4 regions of the Rhizobium mulingense genome follow, and region 1 is predicted to be linked to each of the others. Evidence: predicted binding sites of a transcription regulator. Region 1 holds the regulator's gene; each other region holds the start of a gene.

Evidence for each region. Region 1 encodes LexA, which represses DNA repair genes until DNA is damaged. Its sites were predicted from a motif close to TGTTCNNNNTGTGTTCNG; they were not measured.
Region 2: a site for LexA is predicted at 1,993-2,010, ahead of PYR71_RS00905 (PA0069 family radical SAM protein). Genes of this name have one in related genera too.
Region 3: a site for LexA is predicted at 1,605-1,622, ahead of PYR71_RS13645 (helicase-related protein). Genes of this name have one in related genera too.
Region 4: a site for LexA is predicted at 1,591-1,608, ahead of PYR71_RS03155 (DNA recombination protein RmuC). Genes of this name have one in related genera too.

What each region holds. Positions count from the first base shown of each region.
Region 1 is NZ_JARFVE010000006.1:216,038-219,245, reverse strand. It holds gene kdsA (3-deoxy-8-phosphooctulonate synthase) at 1-257, opposite strand, end outside; gene PYR71_RS16105 (VOC family protein) at 254-1,150, opposite strand; gene lexA (transcriptional repressor LexA) at 1,345-2,064, shown strand; gene PYR71_RS16095 (ComEC/Rec2 family competence protein) at 2,045-3,208, opposite strand, start outside.
Region 2 is NZ_JARFVE010000002.1:151,924-155,131, reverse strand. It holds gene rnhB (ribonuclease HII) at 1-602, opposite strand, end outside; gene PYR71_RS00905 (PA0069 family radical SAM protein) at 767-1,924, opposite strand; gene PYR71_RS00900 (glycosyltransferase family 2 protein) at 2,064-2,582, shown strand; gene PYR71_RS00895 (hypothetical protein) at 2,977-3,208, shown strand, end outside.
Region 3 is NZ_JARFVE010000005.1:210,891-214,098, forward strand. It holds gene PYR71_RS13645 (helicase-related protein) at 1-1,547, opposite strand, end outside; gene PYR71_RS13650 (DUF3309 family protein) at 2,355-2,510, shown strand; gene PYR71_RS13655 (YMGG-like glycine zipper-containing protein) at 2,537-2,797, shown strand; gene PYR71_RS13660 (beta-ketoacyl-ACP reductase) at 2,954-3,208, opposite strand, start outside.
Region 4 is NZ_JARFVE010000002.1:617,219-620,426, forward strand. It holds gene PYR71_RS03150 (globin-coupled sensor protein) at 1-1,437, opposite strand, end outside; gene PYR71_RS03155 (DNA recombination protein RmuC) at 1,641-2,858, shown strand; gene PYR71_RS03160 (ribokinase) at 2,944-3,208, shown strand, end outside.

The DNA.
Region 1 (3,208 bases):
TCCATGCCCTTTTCAAGCCCGATGCCGCGTTCGGCCGAGAGCGAGGTGCGGTTCGCCTTATCGAAGGAACTCTTGTAGACGAGGCCGATGCCGAGCTTTGCGCAGAGCTCCTTCAGCGTGCCGGCAACCATGAAGGCGTGATCGCGGCTCTCCATCTGGCAGGGGCCGGCAATCAGCGACAAGCGGCCGGTATTGGAAAAGGTGATCTGGCCTTCGCCTTCGCCGATCTTGACCTCGGAATTGGTATCAGTGCTCATCGTGGTTCCTCGAAGGCAAAAAGCGCGCCCTGCCCGGGCGTGGGCTTCACCAGAATGCGATTGTTCTTGCGTGTGTATGTCACTCCGTTAGCAGCCAAATGCGCTTCTGTCACGGCAAGATCGGTGACGGTGAAGAGGATTGCCCGGCCGCGCAGGCCACGATCGGCGGCGGAAACGACAAGCTCGAAATATGCCTCCAGCCCTTCCGGCGTCATCAGGCTGATCTTGGCATTCGAGGCGGCGATCTTCATGCCGAAACCGGTTTTCTCCACCGCCGTTTGCCCGGCGGCAAGACCAACGAACGCGGCAAACGCCGCCGGCTCCGGCGTACAAAGCGCGATCTCGGCAATGCCGGTTACGCCATTGGCATGCGTCTCCAGGGCGGCGCGACCGGCCGGGAAGGCATTGATGCGCTGACAGGTGAAGAGAAAGAAGTCGGGCGCGCGCAGATCTCCTGAAAAAGCCAGTTTGAAGCTGCCGACGCTTTCCGAACCGTCCGGCATCCGCATCGACCGGCTGAACTGCAGCATCTCGCCGGCGCTCGCGCCGTTGCCGACGAACCGCCGATGATCGAGGCCGGCATCCTCGGTGAGAAAGGCCAGCGCCGAAAGTCCCTCCTCGCCGCAGCGGAAGCGGAAGGCGCGATTGCGAGCGATGAAGACATTGCCCTGGCGGGCCGCTGTCTCGCTCTCCTCGACACTCGCCACGCCGAGCGGCTCGATATAGGTTTTGTTGGCGAAAAAAACGCAGGCATTTTCCGTTCCGAACGGATGGCGCGCATCGGCGGCGACGGTAAAGCCGAGCTTGCCGAGCCTTTCGCGCGCCAGGTCGATATTGACGACTGGTAGGACGACATGATCCAGCGGGTGCGGTTTGGCGGAATGTGCGATCATGATATCCCTCCTGACACGCCAGAGATGTGCGACAGCACCACCCCCAATGCAAGACATGTGCGCCAATCCGGCGAATGAAAACAAAAATCTCGACGAGTTGGCGCGAAGTTTTACGGAAATTTAGCTACTTGCGGAACACATATGGAACATATAGTGTCTGTTCTGGATTTGTTTCAATCACGGGGTCTACGTCGATGCTCACGCGCAAACAACAGGAGCTTCTCCTTTTCATTCATGAGCGCATGAAGGAATCCGGCGTTCCGCCCTCTTTCGACGAGATGAAGGATGCCCTGGATCTCGCCTCGAAATCCGGCATTCATCGCCTGATCACGGCGCTCGAGGAACGTGGTTTCATTCGCCGCCTACCGAACCGCGCCCGGGCCCTGGAAGTGATCAAGCTGCCGGAGGCCTATAGCCCCAGTCTTCAGCCGCGCCGCGGTTTTTCGCCGAGCGTTATCGAAGGCAGCCTCGGCAAGCCCCAGCCGGTCGCCGCCCCAGCTGCCGCAAAGCCGATCGCCGACAACGGCAACTCTGTGTCCGTGCCGGTAATGGGCCGGATCGCAGCCGGCGTTCCGATCTCGGCGATCCAGAATAACACGCACGACATCATCGTTCCTGCGGATATGCTCGGCTCAGGCGAGCATTATGCGCTGGAGGTCAAGGGCGATTCGATGATCGACGCCGGAATCTTCGATGGCGACACGGTGATCATCCGCAACGGCAGCACCGCAAGTCCCGGCGATATCGTCGTTGCCCTGGTCGACGACGAGGAAGCGACGCTCAAGCGCTTTCGCCGCAAGGGTGCCTCGATCGCCCTCGAAGCCGCCAACCCGGCTTACGAGACCCGAATCTTCGGGCCCGACCGGGTCAAGGTGCAGGGCAAGCTGGTCGGCCTCATTCGCCGTTATCACTGACAGCAGACGGTCCGGATTCGGTAAAACCGTCTTTGCGCCAATCATAGGCGCGGTGGCGCATCCATGGACGCGACAAGGCGCTGAATGCGGTTGCGACCTCGAATCCCGTCTGCGCAAAGCGCAATTCAACGGAACCGGTCCTGCGCAGCGTCTCGCCGGTAAAGAGTGTCGCACCCGAGCGGCAGCGGTCGAACCGCAGGCGCACCGAGGTCACGACAACCACGCCGGCGTCGCAGGCCGGGCCGAGATAGGCGGCATTGTCGATGACGGCGACGACATGGCCATTGCCGAGCCTGGCTATACACCAAGCCTTCTTCACGCAAGAAAACCGATTTGCCTCACCGCCGGCTGCGGCGGCCACCATTGCCGTCCTCGCTTCATTCTGCTGATCGCGGGAAAGCCTGACCCGGCGGTCATCACCCTGCGCCGGGATGGCAGGCCCATCCAGCATCTTCGGCGGGTGGTGCGTCGGCAGCACCAGCGCTCTCTGCCACTGGTCGAAGATGAAGTCCGGCGGGTTTTCACGGTTGGAAGCCATCGCCGCCGGCGCGATGAGCGCGACCAAACCACCATCCTCGGATATCACCAGATCCGGCGGCCGGGAACCCGGCAGTATCAACACAATGAGCGTCGCGACGGCGAGGATCGACGTGCCGACATGGCGCAATCGGGTGCGGAGCAGCGTTAACAGCAGAAAGCCTGCCACGGCGACGGCGAAATACCAGCCGGGCAAACGGCCGAGGTCGATATTGCCGCCCCAGCCGGACACCGTCTTGGCGACCGTAATCACCAGATCGAGGCCGAAGCCGACCACCGTCCAGAGCGGAGCGTCCAGGCCGAACGGCATGAGCAACATCGCCAGCAGCCCCGCCGGCATGACGATGAAGGAGATGATCGGCATCGTCGCAAGGTTCGCCGGCAGGCCATAAGCTGTCAGGCGATGAAAATGCTCAACAGCAAACAACGCCGTGGAAAAGCCACCGATCAACGAGGTCAGGAAGACGCCGCCGAAGAAGCCGGCGACCGCCACGACCGGCCGCAGGGCAGGCAGCTTCAGCAACGGGTTTTCCCGCACACGCCGGTCCTTCCAAAGCTGGTAGCCCGACACCAGCGCCAAAGTCGCGGCAAAGGACATCTGGAAGCT
Region 2 (3,208 bases), on a different contig from region 1:
TGCTTCTCGATACCGGCGCGGTGCTGCGCCGTGCCGTAGCCGACATGCGCGGCAAAGCCGTAATCCGGAAAGACATTGTGGGCGCGGGCCATCATCCGGTCGCGCGTCACCTTGGCGACGATCGAGGCGGCGGCGATCGAGACCGAGCGGGCATCGCCCTTGACCACGGCCTGCCCGGGGCAATCGAGGCCGGGCGGCACGTCGAGCCCATCGGTCAGGACGTAGCTTGCCGGAACGGCGAGGCTGCAGATGGCGCGGCGCATCGCGTCGAGGCTTGCCTTGCGGATATCCGTCTCGTCGATGCGCGTCGAGCTGGAAGAAGCGATCGAGACGGTCGCGGTCGCGAGAATTTGCACGAACAATTCCTCGCGCCGCTGCGCCGAAAGCTGTTTGGAATCGTTGAGGCCCTCGGGGATGCGTTTCGGGTCGAGGATGACGGCGGCGGCGACGACCGGCCCGGCAAGCGGCCCGCGGCCGGCCTCGTCGGCGCCGGCAACCGGCCAGTGGCCGGCCTTGCGGGCTTTGAGCTCCAGGCGGAAATCCGGCACGAGCGGAGCCGTGTCGAAAAGCAGGGGAGAATCGGGTGGCGTGCGAGGTTTCATGCGGCTGAACCTCGCACGCCAACCCGATTTCCCGCAAGTCCCCGGATCAGGGCGGCGGCCGGGGACGGTCCGGCGGATGGTAGCGGTCAGGGCCATCCGCGGGAATTGCGCTCGGGCTCGAAAACAGGGCGGTTTCTCGATGGGCCGATGCGCAAATCTATAAATCAGAGCAGCGACAGCTGGACGCCGCTGCCATCAGGCGGCACGAACAGATCGTCGCGCAGCGGCAGACCACGCCGCGTCAGGCCGAAACGCCTCGCCGCCATTTCGAAGCGCCGGGCGATCTGCCTTGCATAGGGGCCGGCGCCCTTCATGCGCTTGCCGAATTCAGCGTCGTAATCCTTGCCGCCGCGCATCGAGCGCACCAGCGACATCACATGCCGGTAGCGATCGGGATAATGCTGCAACAGCCAGTCGCGGAAGAGCGGGCTGACCTCGAGCGGCAGCCGCAGGATGACATAGCTCGCCTCGACGGCGCCGGCCACCTTGGCCGATTCGAGGATGCGCTCCAGCTCGTGATCGTTCAGCGCCGGGATCAGCGGCGCGGCCATCACGGCCGTTTGGATCCCTGCTTCCGACAGCGTGTGAATGGTCTCCAGCCGACGCGGCGGCGTGGCGGCGCGCGGCTCCATCGTCCGGGCAAGCTTGCGGTCGAGCGTCGTCACGGAGATGCCGACGCGCACCAGGTTCTTCGCCGCCATCTCCTGCAGAATGTCGAGATCCCTGAGGATCATCGCTGACTTGGTGACGATCGAAACCGGATGGTTCGCCTTGTTCAAAACCTCGAGAATGCCGCGCATGATGCGCCATTCCTTCTCGACCGGCTGATAGGGGTCGGTATTGGTGCCAATCGCGATCGCCCGCACCTTGTAGCCTGGCTTGGCGAGCTCCCGCTCCAGCAGCTTTGCCGCATCCGGCTTGGCGAACAGCTTCGTCTCGAAATCGAGCCCCGCTGATAGCCCCATATAGGCGTGTGTCGGCCGGGCGAAACAATAGATGCAGCCATGCTCGCAGCCGCGATAGGGATTGATCGAGCGGTCGAAAGCGACGTCGGGCGATTCGTTGCGGGTGATGGCCGTGCGCGGCTTTTCGATCTGCACCTCGGTCTTGAATGGCGGAAGCTCTTCCAGCGTCTGCCAGCCGTCGTCAAAGGTCTCCCGCTGCAACGCCTCGAAGCGGCCGGTCGGGTTCAGCCCTGCGCCGCGCCCGCGGCGCCGGTCGACCTCGACCCTCAGCCCCGAGGATACGATCATCGCATCGGCAATATCTGCCGTATTGGCAGGCGCGAATGCGGCCTGCCCTGCCAGGGACTGCTCTCTCATCGGAATCTCCCGCAGCGGGAAGCGATCGCCTCCGCCCGTTTTGCTGATTAAATTCCTATCGGCAAAATGAGAACAATGCAAGAACAAAATGCGGAAAACGCCGCTGGCAAAAATTTGTGCGGCGCATTATGACTAGACAATGTTGACAGTTGTTCTCGAATGTCAGGATCAGGAATCCGAGCTGGCCCAGACCTTATCGGTTTTGGTGGCGGGTGCGGTGGAGGGTCTTGTCAGCGATGTCGTGGTGCTCGATCACGGCTCGCGCGACGGCACTTCGCGGGTCGCCGACGCGGCCGGCTGCCGGTTTCACTCGCAGTGGGATATCAAGGACATCGTCGGTTCCGCCCGCGGCGACTGGCTGCTTTTCGTCGAGCCGGGTGCGCGTCCGCAGGCCGGCTGGATCGACGCGATTGCCGAATATATCGCGCTTAATAAGCTGCCGGCCCGCTTCACCGCATCGCGCGGTTACCGGCGCCCGTTTTTCGAGCGCGTCGGCCGCGCCGCGCCGCCGCTGGAGCTTGGACTGCTGATGCCGAAAAGCCAGGCGCTGGCCGCCGCCAGGAGCGGCATGCGCCTTGCCGAGTTCGTTAAGGGTCAGAAGCCGCGCAAGCTCGCGTGTGAATTGATTCCATCCTGGGTGGCGAGCGCGGCGCGGTAGGCAATTCTACGCTTCACCCGCCCAAAACCACTCCCACAAGGGGAGGGGCTAACGTGTCGCACCGCTTCACGTGAGCCGCTGTCGTAACCATCTGTCAAACGATAGCAGTCAGCAAGACCTCTCTCTTCGGTCGCCGCCGGGCATCACCGCTTAGTCCCTCCCCCTTGTGGAGAGGGGTTGGGGAAGGGTTTTCTCTAAGAGGCGGGTCGCCTTCGGAGAAGCATCCCACATCGCGCAAAAAATGGCGCCCAAACAGATTTCGCGCTATAATTCGCCCATGGCGCCGCCGAAGCGCCTCGCTTCGCAACGGATGGCCATGGAATGCCGGTGGACGGCGGAACAGGTCAGCGAAAATCTCCTCTTCTGCCGGGTTCCCGGCGAGAGGAGGTGCGTCATGACACGCGGTAGGTTCTACGGCGTACGCGGTATGGTTTACGGCCTGGCGGCCGTCATATTGCCGACATTGATGATCGCGCATCCGCATTCGGCAGCGTCGCAGACGATGCTCAGTTGCGCAGGCCGATCCGACGTCGTCAAATTCCTTGATAGAAACTTCACTGAAAAGCTCACCGCAGTCGGATTGATAAACCAGAACTCCGTTCTTGAGGTTTATGCCGCCAAAAGCG
Region 3 (3,208 bases), on a different contig from region 1:
CGGAATCCGCTTAACTGCCCTACATGATGTCCTTCAACGAAGACATCGCCATTCACACTGATTTCAGCTTCCAGCATCGCATTCTCTCTCAGGCGCTTCATGAGCACAGATGTCCTGCGATCAACAAAGCGTTTCGTCAACCTTTCATGTAACGCATCGGACAATCGATCTTCGATTTCCCGCGTCTTTTCCTGCCAATGTGTCGGATCAGCCAGCCAACCGGGCCGATTCGAAACATAGGTCCAGGTCCTTATCTGCGCGATTCGCGCCGAAAGCGTGTCAATTTCCCCATCTGTCCGGTCGGAGCGATGAACCTGCTCCGCCAGAAACTGCTCGTTCACCGTGCCATAGCGGACGAGATCGGAAAAGAGGGTCGAGATAAGATCGGCATGTTGTGCCGGAGTGATACGCCGGTAGTCGGGAAGTGCGCAAGCCTCCCAGAGTTTTTCGACGCGGGCCGGCCGATCGGCGAGATCGATGACCTCCGGATAGCGCGAAAGCTGTTCCAGCGCCTGTTGGTCGACCGCGGGCAGTGCTCGCGTCAGCCCTGCCACGCGCGGTCCCGCCTCGAGGCTGGCGCGCAGCGCGTTGATCGAGGAGAAGTCCATCTCGGTCGTGCGCCATTGCAAAACCTTGACGTTGTCGAATTCGTGACCCTCGATGCGCTGCACAAGCTCTTCGTCGAAGGGCGAGACCTGGCCGGTGACGCCGAAGGTTCCGTCGCGCACATGCCGCCCGGCGCGGCCGGCGATCTGGCCGAGTTCACCCGGATTGAGGTTGCGGAACTGGTACCCGTCGAATTTTCGGTCCTGGGCGAAGGCAACGTGATCGACATCGAGGTTCAGTCCCATGCCGATCGCATCGGTCGCCACCAGATATTCGACGTCGCCCGCCTGGTAAAGCGCCACCTGCGCATTGCGGGTGCGCGGGCTGAGCGCCCCCAGCACGACAGCCGCGCCGCCGCGCTGCCGGCGGATGAGCTCGGCGATGGCATAGACCTCGTCGGCCGAAAAGGCGACGATTGCGGAGCGCTGAGGCAGCCGGGTGATCTTTTTCTGTCCGGCGTAGAAAAGGTGCGAAAGCCGCGGCCGCTCGACGATGGTAATACCGGGCAGGAGCTGCTGCAGGATCGGCCGCATCGTTGCCGCGCCGAGCAGTAGCGTTTCCTCGCGACCGCGCAGATGCAGGATTCGGTCGGTGAAGATATGGCCGCGCTCGAGATCGCCGGCAAGCTGCACCTCGTCGATCGCGACAAAGGCGGCCTTGGTCTCACGCGGCATCGCTTCGACGGTACAGACCGAAAAACGTGCATTGACGGGCGAAATCTTTTCCTCACCGGTGACCAGCGCCACGTTCTGCACACCGACCTTCTCCACCACCCGCGTATAGACCTCGCGCGCCAGCAGCCGGAGCGGAAGGCCGATCACACCGGTCCCGTGTGCGACCATGCGCTCGATAGCATAATGGGTCTTGCCGGTATTGGTTGGTCCGAGCATCGCGGTCACACCGCGCCCGCTCAGAATCATCGGCTGCGAAGTCAGAGTCATCGTCCATGCAATTGAGGCAGGCGGCCCCAGGAAAACTGTCGCCTCGCGACGGAGGCACAGAACACATGGACAGCTATCGCCGCAAACGCAAGGGCAGATTTTAAAATGCTTCCGCAATTACGACCTTTGCGAGTCATCGGGAGCGCCCGCATTTCAGATTCGGAACAGCCTGAGAACGAATCAGCGACGAATCGCTGACTCCCGCTGATTCAGCTTTTGTTCACGGCTAAGTATTGATTTTGAATCACTTTTTCCTACTAGATGCTGAATCGCGAGAATCTGTCCCTTCGCATTTCCGTCGCCTTGCCGGCGGTCTGTCGCGCGCTTTTTGCCGGTCGAAAATTCCACCCCACATTAATTTCTCGACCAAATCCGGAACGAAGCGGAGACGAATCGCCGACCGAACCGCTTTCACCTTTCGTTCACGGCAAGATCTGGTGGCGCCGCCGCCACCCGCCGCTAGATGCAGGCAGGCGACAGATCCTCGCATCTGATGCTTCGGACAGGCGTTAACCTTTCGACCACGAAATTCACACAGTCTACACCCGGGAAACCGCTTGTGCGATCGGTCGATCAAAAACGGAACGAATCACCGACGAATCGGCGACATAGCGACTTTTCCGCTTTGTTCGCCGCAACATATTGTATTTAAACATCTTTTTAACCATATTGACAATTTACCGGGGAACACGGATCGCAAACCATGAATCTCCTCGCACCACAATTCGCGCGCTCAACCGGGAACAAAAATCGCCAATGCGTGTTTCTTGTCCATTCAGATTGCGGATGAAATGAAGGAAACACACCATGCTTGGCACGATACTTCTCGTTATCCTCATTCTGCTCTTGATCGGAGCCTTGCCGAATTGGGGTTATAGCCGTGGCTGGGGCTATGGACCTTCCGGCGGTTTGGGGCTAGTTCTCGTCATTATCATTATCCTTGTACTAATGGGCCGCATCTAAAGCCCGACAACCTGGGGAGTTACGACATGATGAAGAAGATTGTTCTCATTGGCGCGCTCGTGGGCGCTCTCGCATCCTGCACGGCGACCGAGCAGGGCACGGCGATCGGCGCCGGCACCGGTGCGGTTATCGGCGGCGCCGTTACCAATAGCTGGGGTGGTGCCGCTGTCGGCGCCGTTGCCGGCGGTCTGACCGGCGCTCTGATCGGCCAGTCGGTTGAACGCCGCGGCTACTGCATCTATCGCGACCGCTACGGCCGCCGCTACGAGGCCCGTTGCCGCTACTGATCGACAAACGCATATCGGACTTCCCAACGGGCGCTTCGGCGCCCGTTTTTCTTTGCTCGCCGTGGCCGTCAGCGCCAACGGTGGCATGCCGGGACAGAAAAGGAGCGCATCCAGCCGGATGCGCTCCCTTTTCGATCCACGTGATCGGAGAATGGGCTAGACGAAGAACTGCCCGCCATTGGCCGTCAGCGTCGAACCGGTGATGAAGCCGGCATCATCGGAGACGAGGAAGGTGACGCAACGGGCAATCTCTTCCGGCTCGCCGAGACGGCCGACGGGAATTTGGGGAATGATCCGTTCGTTCAGCACTTTCTCCGGCACGGCAAGCACCATTTCCGTGCCGATGTAACCGGGGCAGATGGCGTTGACCGTAATGTTTTTCGCCGCGCCTTCCTGCGCAAGCGCCTTGGT
Region 4 (3,208 bases), on a different contig from region 1:
CAGCAGCTCGATCAGCTTTCCCACCTCATCGGTGAGCCGGCGGGTTTCCGCCGAGGTGCGCTCGACCATGCCGGAATTCTGCTGGGTGATTTCGCCCATGCTGCGGATCGCCACGCTGACCTCGTCGACGCCGGTTGCCTGATCGCGGGCGGCGGCGGCAATATCGGCGACGAATCGGTTGATGATATCGATGCGGCTGATCATGTCGTTCAGCGCCTCGCCGGTGCTGGAGACGATGCCCACACCCTCATTGACCTGGCGGGAACTCTGCGAGATCAGGTTCTTGATCTCCTTGGCGGCTTCAGCCGTGCGCTGGGCGAGCTGGCGGACTTCCTGGGCGACGACGGCAAAACCCTTGCCGGCTTCACCTGCGCGCGCCGCTTCGACGCCGGCATTCAGCGCCAGAAGATTGGTCTGGAAGGCGATCTCGTCGATGACGCCGATGATCTTGGAGATTTCGGTCGAGGATTTTTCGATGCCGGCCATCGCCGAGACGGCGCTGGTGACGAGTTCACCGGAATTCTTCGCCTTCTGCTGTGTCTCACGCACGGCGCCGGAAGCCTTTTCGGCATTGGCGGCGGTTTGGCCGACGCTGACGGAAAGCTGCTGCAGGGCGGCCGAGCTTTCCTCGACGCCGGCTGCCTGCTGGGCGGTGCGCAGCGCCAGGTCGTTGGTTGCATTGGAAATGACGTCGGCGCCGCTCATGATCTGGCCCGACGTGTCGCGCACGGATGCGAAAGACTGGCGAAGAGCGCTGACGGCGCGGTTGTAATCCTCGGCCATCTGCCTGAAATCACCCGGCAGGTCGGATGGCAGAGTTGCTTCGAGATCGCCGTTCGACAGTGCTTCCAGGCCGCGGCGCAGCTGCTCCAGCGCGATGGCCTGGTCGGATTGCGCCTTGGCGCGCTCCTCTTCCAGCGCGCGGCGCTTGGCTTCCAGGGTCTCAAGATAGACCGAGATGGAATAATCCATGTCGAGCATGCCCGATTTGATGACGGCGGACAGCTTCTCCGCCAGTTGCCTGCCCTGCTGGCGCGCGAAGACCGACGGCCACTGCTTCTCCATGATGCCCTTGACGAGCTCGGACATGACGAGGGCATAGCCGCCGATATACCAGCGCGGCTCCAGCCCGATGCGAGCATGGGTGCGGCCGACGGCGGTCACGCCTTCGACATAGCTTTCATCAAACGTACCGCCTGCAAGATTGGCCCAATGATCCTGCTGCCGCTTCTTGGCATGGCCGACATGGACCTTGTCAGGGAAGAAGCTCGAGACAGCGGGCGCCCTAGCAATCTTGGCGTAGAATTTATCGAGGGCGCCGCCGATCAACTCGGCAATCACAGGGCGCAGCTCCCGCATCGACTTGCGTGACGCCTCGTCCAGTTCGATGAAATCGAGACGCTGTTTGAGCGCGCTGTCGGTCTGCTGGGATGTCATGGGTATCTCTGTATTTGGCGCGACGGCGCGGGAGGGAATTCTGCGCCACAGCTTTTGGCGAATATGGTTGAGCAATCGTTAAATCCGACCGCGATTTTCCGCGTGGGCCGGCAAGGCGCGGCGGCCTTGGAAGATATTGAGGATCACCGATTTCGTTCACGTTTTGATCTATATATTGCCATATGTTCTGTTATGGTTGCGCCATGACCGCCACTTCCGAATCGCTCGCAGCTTCCGTCGCCTCGATCAGCCCGACCATGCTGGCGCTGGCCGGCGGCGTTCTTGCAGTCCTCATCCTGCTGGTGATCGTCCTTTTTTTGCGCGCCGCCGGGCTTCGCCGCGAACAGGCGGAGGAGGCGGATCTGCGCGCCAGGGAAAGTGCGATGCGCATGGCCGAGCTTTTGAAGATCCAGGCGGAGATGCAGGGTCGGATCGCGGCGATGACCGAGGTCTTCGGCGCGCGGCAAAGCGAACTCAACCAGACGATCAGCCAGCGTCTCGACGGCATGTCGCAGCGCATGAACTCGACGATCACCGAGCAGACCAAATCGACGCATGAGAACCTGCAGCGGCTGCAGGAGCGGCTGGCGGTCATCGATGCGGCGCAGAACAATATCCAGACGCTCGCCAAGGACGTCGTCGGGCTGCAGGCGATACTTTCCAACAAGCAGACGCGCGGCGCCTTCGGCCAGTCGCGGATGGAGACGATCGTTGCCGACGGCCTGCCGATGGGCGCCTACGCCTTCCAGCAGACGCTGTCCAACGGCTCGCGGCCGGACTGCACGATCCGCATGCCGAACGGCGCGCCGCCGCTCGTCATCGACGCGAAATTCCCGCTCGAAGCGTGGAACGCCATCCGCGACGCCGGCAGCCCCGAGGCCGCCAAGCTCGCCGGCCAGCAGTTCCGCCGCGACATGGAGATCCATATCCGCGATATTGCCGAGAAATATCTGATCCAGGGTGAAACCCAGGATACCGCCTTTCTCTTCGTGCCGTCCGAATCGATCTTTGCCGAGCTCCACGAAAATTTCGAGCCGGTGGTGCAGAAGGCGCACCGGGCGCGCATCGTCATCGTCTCGCCGTCGCTGCTGACGCTATCGATCCAGGTTATCCAGGCGGTGCTGAAAGACCAGCGCATGCGGGCGCAGGCGCATCTGATTCAGGGCGAGGTGGCGCTGCTGATGGACGATCTCGGCCGTCTCGACGAGCGGGTGCGCAAGCTGCAGGGCCATTTCGCCATGGCGCAAAAGGATATCGACATGGTCGTTACCTCGGCCGACAAGCTCACCAGGCGCGGCGCCAAAATCGAAGCGCTGGAATTCGAGGCGAGCGGCGATATCAGGCCGGACGACGAGACTCCGGCCAAATCAGTGGAAAGCCGCACCGGTCTTCTCAAGCTTCGGATGGTTGACGAGGAGTGACCGCTTCGGGCAGTGTCTGCCCCGCATTTCATACAAGAGTTGGAACATCACGTCACCCGCGTGTTCCAAAAGACAGGACATCCTCATGATCACAGTTTTCGGGTCCATCAACATGGATCTCATCGCCACGACCGCGCGCCTGCCGAAGCCCGGCGAGACGGTCGCCGGCAACGGATTTGCCACGGCCGCCGGCGGCAAGGGTGCCAATCAGGCGCTGGCAGCCCGCCGCGCTGGTCGCTATGTGCATATGGCCGGCGGCGTCGGCAAGGATGGTTTTGCCGCGGATGCGCTCGCCCTACTCGATGATGCCGGAACCGACCTCTCCCTGGTCAAGCATGTCGACGGCCCCA